Linked DNA regions of Paludisphaera rhizosphaerae. The protein of the gene in region 1 interacts with the protein of each later gene in a pairwise test. Links are inferred from orthologs where the notes say so. Each region holds a gene or a part of one and is shown on either strand. Other genes may lie near its edges.

Region 1 (3,217 bases):
CGGGCGACGAGGACCGTTATGGTCTGCGGAAGCCGGCCATGGAAGTTCGCTGGGCAACGTCGGCCGCGAACGGCCAGACCACAACCCACACCCTGAAAATCGGCTCGCCCGTCAAAGGGGATTCCACGAAGTACTACGGCTCGCTCTCGGATTTCCCCGTCGACTTTTCGATCAACGCGGAGAGTCTGATCCCCTTCACGGCTGAGTTCCACGATACCCGAGTCCTGTCATTCCGGCCTCAGTCGGTCCGGCGGCTCGTGCTGGAAACCGAGACGAGGACTCTGGCCTATACAAGGCGGATGCGAGCCGGCGCCGGAACCGTCGCCTGGAGCCCGGAAGCCGGCACCCCGACGCAGGGCGTCGACCTTTCGCGGTTCGACAGCCTGGTCGCCGGACTCTCGGATCTTCGCACTCAACGCTATCTCCAGTACGAGGGCGCTTACCCTCCCGGCGCAGGGCTCGATCGACCTCGCCTGACGATCACGGCCGAGTTGGAAGGCTCGACGCCCCCCGTCAAGCTGCGGATCGGGTCGAAGTTCCTCGACAACTGGGTCTGCGCCGCGACCAGCGACGGGAGAGCGGGCCCAGCCTTCCTGCTCGTCGGCCCCGTCTGGGAGGCGATGATCCTGGGAGCCGAGGGAGGCCTCCCTCCGATCCCCGACATGCCGTTCGCCCCGATGCCCTCGCCTTGAGCGCCCCGGTGGAAGAACCGGACCGATCCTCGGTCCGAATCCATGAGGCCGGCGAATCTGCATAGGCAAGCGTGTGTAAACTCTAGATCGCAAGAGTTGCTACGCGAGGGGTCTTTGACAGCTCGGTTGGATCGCGGGGAAGCCAGCCAGGCGGCTCATCCGTCCCCGAACGAAGCCACGGCTGTGACCGGCGCAAAGGATTTCACGGCCAGGGTTTCCATGCAAACTCAGGGCGCAGGACAGGCGCGAACGAACCCGAAGTCAAAGCCAATCGGCCTGGCTGAGCGATGGGACGGGAGCGATCAGTCGCTCTGGCCGAGGCAGCCACGATCAAGCCGTGCGTCGTCTCATGAGAGGCGCGAACGAACCCATAAGCGCTCGCGCTGCAACGGATTTGGCATCATGGGCTTGCGATCAGCGGCGTCGTCGAACTCGGACGCGAACGAAGCCGAAATCGAAGCCGCCCTTGAGTGAAGCGGTTCTGCCGATCAGGTCTCCGTTGAAGGAGAACACGACACGAGTCGGATCTGATCGACCTGGTTCGACGCCCATGGGCCATGGTGGCGGAAACCCTGCCCTGTTCGCACCCGTCGAATTCGGGATCGACGGCGACCGAGGGAGACGGATTTTCGTATACTTGAAGATGATCGCAGGATCTGGTTCAAACGCCCGCGTCGGAGTTCGTTTCGAATGCACATCGTGAAGTATCCCCACCCGGTTCTCCGCTACGCTTCGCGACCCGTGGAGCGAATCGACGACGAGTTGCGGGCCGCCGTCCGGGAGATGTTCACTCTCATGTACGAAGCTCGGGGAATCGGGCTGGCGGCCAACCAGGTAGGCCTCCCCTTCCGATTCTTCGTCCTGAACATTACCGCCGACCCGGAGCAGAAGGACGAGGAACTGGTCTTCATCAATCCCGAGATCGTCAAACGGCACTCATGGTCGGATGAGGAGGAAGGCTGCCTCAGCATCCCCAGCGTCTACTCCAAGGTCCGTCGCCCTAAAAGGATTCGCATCCAGGCGTTCGGGCTCGATGGTCGCGACATCGATCTTGAGGCCGACGATCTCCTCGGCCGAGCGATCCAGCATGAGACCGATCATCTCGACGGCAAGCTGTTCATCGACTATCTCGGTCCGCTGACGCGTCACGGGATCAAGGGGAAGATTCGCGAGTTCGAGGCCGAGTACAAGAAGGCCCAGGCCGAGGGGATCTACGCTTCGGACGAGAAGATCATTGAGGGGCTCAAGACGATGGCGGCCCCAACGCTCGCCGCCGTCGATGGACCGGCTCCCGCTCCAACGCCCGCGCCGGCGGACGTCTGACCGATTCGCGACCACGAGCACACCGGATTGATCGATAGGGCGGGAGGATCGACATGACCGAGTCGGGGAAGATCATCATGCTGGGAACGGGGGACTTCGCCCTCCCCAGCTTCATCGCGCTTCTTGACGCGGGCTTCCCCGTCCTCGCTCTGGTCACTCAACCCGACCGTCCCCAGGGCCGCCGCCAGGAGTTGATCCCAAGCGCCATCAAGGTGGAGGCCCAAAAACGAGGAGTTCCGGTCTACCAGCCCGAAAAGGTGAACGAGGCCGAGGCCGTCGAGCATATCCGTTCCCTCGAGCCCGACTTTCTCATCACGGCGGCGTATGGTCAGATCCTCTCCGCCGAGCTTCTGGGCGTCCCCAGGATCGGAGCCCTCAACCTGCACGGTTCGATTCTGCCAGCCTATCGAGGCGCAGCGCCGGTCGCTCGGGCGATCCAGGCCGGCGATTCCGAGACCGGGGTGACGGTGATCCGGATGACTCCTCGCGTGGACGCCGGCGGTATGATCGCCTTCGCACGAACGACGATCGACCCCGACGAGACGGCTGGCGAGTTGGAAGAACGCCTGGCGAACCTCGGCGCACCACTCCTCGTCAAGACGATCGAGGCCGTCGCCCAGGGCCGAGCCGAGACGCTGCCGCAAGATCCGTCGCTGGTCACGAAGGCGCCGAAGCTCCGCAAGGAGGACGGCGTCATCGACTGGAAGGCCCCCGCCCGACGAATCCACGACCTGGTCCGGGCGATGCAGCCCTGGCCGTCGGCCTCCACGACCTGGACGGCCCTCCCCTGGACGCCGAAGGGGCCGATCCGCTTGATCGTCCACAAAACGGCCGTCGTCGAGGGTCAGGGAGAGCCCGGCGCCGTGCTGGCCGCGACGAAGGACGGGATCGACGTGGCGGCCGGTGAAGGGGCCGTTCGGCTCCTGATCGTGCAGACCCCGGGCAAGAAACCCATGCCCGCCGTAGAATTCCTCCGAGGCCACGCCGTCCAACCCGGCGACAAGATGGGCGACTGATCCGAGGGAGCCACTCACGCCAAATGCCCGCACGAACGATCGCCGTCGGTGACGTCCACGGCTGCTCGAAAGCCCTGAACGCCTTGATCGACGAGATCCGTCCGACCCGGGACGATCTGATCGTCACCCTGGGCGATTATGTGAATCGCGGCCCGAACTCGCGCGGGGTGCTCGATTCGCTGGCCG
Region 2 (3,096 bases), on another replicon or contig:
TAGACCGTCGAGAACTGCTCGGGACGGCCCACGCCGGCCGCCAACGCTTGCTCGGTCATGGCGTCGCAAACGCTGACGATGGCGTGGCAACGACGTGCGGCCCAACGCTCCAACGCGATATAAAGGCGGTTCCGCCGAGCCGACTCGAACGGGCCGAACGGCAGTCCGTGGATCGTATGAACCACGGCCGGAACGTTCTCGTTCCATGCCGCGGCCCGGCCGACGATGCCCGCCTTTGAGCTGTGAGTATGCACGACGTCCGGCTTGAGCCGTCGAAACGCCCGTCTTAGTTCGCGATACGCCTTCCAGTCGGTCGTCGGATGCACCGCGCGGATCAGGTTCGGCGTCACCTCGACTTTGAGCCCTTGAGCCTCGGCGCGTTGAAAGAGATCCCCTTCCGGCCCCTCGGCCGGCCCGGTGATCAGAGTGACGTCGTCGTGATAGCGGTGGTGGAGCCCCTCGACGGTCAGCAGCGTATTTTCCTGGGCGCCGCCGAGAATCAGGCGGGTGATGACGTGGACGATCTTCATGGCGCGGTCGCTCGGCCCTCGGGCGTTCGATCGTAGTTGACGCGGAGCATGAACAGCCCGCGGGCGGGAGCGGTCGGGCCGGCCTCGACGCGATTCTCGGCCTTCAGGACGTCGGCCACCCAGCTCTCGGGCCGCTTGCGAGTCCCAACCAGCGAGAGCGTGCCGGCGATCGCCCGAACCATATTGTACAGGAAGCCGTCGGCCTCGACCTCGATGTGGACGACGTCGCCCAGTCGCTGAACATCCACGTCGTAGATCGTCCTGACGGAGCTGAGGCGGTTGGGCCAGTCGGTCTCGAAACTCCGGAAGTCGTGCCGCCCGACGAGCGCGGCCCCGGCCCGGTTCATGGCGTCGACGTCGAGTCGATGGAAGACGTGCCAGGCGTATCGCAGCTCGAACGGGCTGGCGTACTGGGCGTTGTCGATCCGGTATCGATACCGCTTGGATCTGGCGTCGAGCGTGGCGTGGAAGGCTTGCGGGACCTCGGCGACATCCAGAATTCGGACGTCCCGCGGGAGGGTGGCGTTGAGCGCCTTGAGGTACACTTCGGGCCCATGGCGAGAGGCGGTCAGGAAATGGACCACCTGGCCCAACGCGTGGACGCCGGCGTCGGTTCGACCGCTGGCGTTCGTGTTAGGCCGGGTGCCCGTGAGCCGCTCGATCGCCTCGTCGAGCACGGATTGCACGGTGCGCAGGCCAGGCTGGCGCTGCCAGCCGTGGAAGTCCGTGCCGTCGTAGGCGATCGTCAGCTTGATGTTCCGCATGGCCCGCCGGGTTCGATCAAGCGCGGGCCGGTTCGAGCTTCAGCAAAAGCTCGGCGATCTGCACGGCGTTGGTCGCGGCCCCCTTGCGGAGGTTGTCGCTGACGCACCAGAACAGCAGCGCATTGGGATTCTTCAGGTCGTTGCGGATCCGGCCGACGAAGACGTCGTCGCGTCCCTCGGCCGAGGCGGCCAGCGGATACTGCTTCGTCGAAGGATCGTCGACGATCGTCAGTCCGGGGGCGTTCCGCCAGAGCGTACGCGCTTCATCGGCCGAGAGCGGCCGTTCGGTCTCGACGAGGATCGACTCGCTGTGCGAGTAGGCCACCGGCACACGGACGCAGGTAGGGACGACGTCGATCGAGTCGTCGCCCATGATCTTCCGCGTTTCGTCGACCATCTTCATCTCCTCCTTGGTGAATCCGTTCGGGAGGAAATCGTCGATCTGCGGGAGGCAATTGTTGAGGATCGGGTGGGCGAACTTGGCCGGCGCGGGAACGGGCTCGCCGCGGCCCCAGGCGCGGGTCTGGGCCTCGTATTCGTCGACCCCCTTCTGACCGGCCCCAGAGGCCGACTGGTACGTGCTGACGACCACGCGGCGGATCCGGGCGGCGTCGTGCAGCGGCTTGAGAGCCACGACCATCTGGATGGTTGAACAGTTGGGATTGGCGATGATCCCCTTGTTCTTGGCCACGTCCTGGGGGTTGACCTCGGGAACGACCAGGGGGACCTCGGGATCCATCCGGTAAGCGCTCGAGTTGTCGACGACGACCGCGCCAGCCTCGGCGGCGATTGGGCTCCACTCGCGGGAGACGCCGGCCGGGGTGCTCGAGAGGACGATGTCGACGTCGCGGAATTCGTCGCGGGAGATCGGCCGGACCGTATGTTTCTCGCCTCGGAACGTCACCGTCTTACCAGCGCTCCGTTCGGAGGCCAGGAATTTAATGGAAGCGAGGGGGAACTCACGCTCTTCCAGGAGGCGAATCATCCTCTCGCCCACGGCGCCGCTGGCGCCGACGACGGCTACGTTCTTCACGATCGGGATCTCCGGACGTCCAAAAGGCGGGATTCGGCTGCAAGGCTTCACACGACTCGGATCGGATGCGGCTTCCCCATCTTACGATTTCGCCGCCCGTCACGCCACGCGAAGCATCGTCCGGAAGGGATCCTGAGGAGGACGGTGCTGTGCGCGAAGCGAGGCAGTTCCTAGAATGGTTATTCTGAATCCATCGCGTCGTCGGCCAGTCCGACGCGCGGCCATAGACCTTGGGCGGGGCCGCCCGGCCCGAGGCGTGCGACGAGCCTGAAATGTTTCGACGCCATCGTCGCCTGAGAGGTTCGTGATTTTCCCCGGAGAGTCGACGTCGTGAAAGTCCTGGTCATCGGCAGAGGGGGCCGCGAGCACGCCCTGTGCTGGAAGTTGAAACAGTCGCCGCGTGTTACGGCGGTGTACTGCGCCCCGGGGAACGCGGGAACCGCCCTGGACGTTCAGAACGTCCCCATTGAGCCGGGCGACCATCGCGGCCTCGTGCAGTTCGCCAAGCGGGAAGGCATCGGTCTGACGGTGGTCGGGCCGGAAGAACCGCTGACCAAGGGCGTCGTCGACCTGTTCATCCGCGAGGGCCTGCGAATCTTCGGCCCCCGCCAGGACGCCGCCGAACTCGAAGGAAGCAAGGTCTTCGCCAAAGACCTGATGCGCCAGGCCGGCATCCCCACGGCCGATTATCGAATTTTCCGAGGCGCCCCCGACGCCGAGCACTACATCCTCTCGCGCGAGGTCGCCCTGATCGTCCGCTCCCGCGGCC

The links.
Region 2: the proteins of def (region 1) and G5C50_RS18755 interact in binary tests that used the Escherichia coli proteins (3 or more experiments, as listed by UniProt). The link is inferred for Paludisphaera rhizosphaerae from one-to-one orthologs.

The regions. Positions count from the first base shown.
Region 1 is NZ_JAALCR010000013.1:139,033-142,249, reverse strand. What follows is about bases 301-3,198. They hold def (peptide deformylase), read left to right. Parts: upstream 301-1,382; coding sequence 1,383-2,015; downstream 2,016-3,198. Other genes in these bases: G5C50_RS18070 (metallophosphoesterase family protein), read left to right, coding at 3,055-3,198; fmt (methionyl-tRNA formyltransferase), read left to right, coding at 2,069-3,031; G5C50_RS18085 (DUF4340 domain-containing protein), read left to right, coding at 301-692. Outside these bases: more of G5C50_RS18085, read left to right, coding at 1-300; more of G5C50_RS18070, read left to right, coding at 3,199-3,217. UniProt on the Escherichia coli protein: Removes the formyl group from the N-terminal Met of newly synthesized proteins. Requires at least a dipeptide for an efficient rate of reaction. N-terminal L-methionine is a prerequisite for activity but the enzyme has broad specificity at other positions.
Region 2 is NZ_JAALCR010000014.1:94,782-97,877, reverse strand. What follows is about bases 320-3,096. They hold G5C50_RS18755 (aspartate-semialdehyde dehydrogenase), read right to left. Parts: upstream 2,328-3,096; coding sequence 1,311-2,327; downstream 320-1,310. Other genes in these bases: purD (phosphoribosylamine--glycine ligase), read left to right, coding at 2,658-3,096; truA (tRNA pseudouridine(38-40) synthase TruA), read right to left, coding at 527-1,294; G5C50_RS18765 (glycosyltransferase family 4 protein), read right to left, coding at 320-530. In the rest of the region: more of G5C50_RS18765, read right to left, coding at 1-319.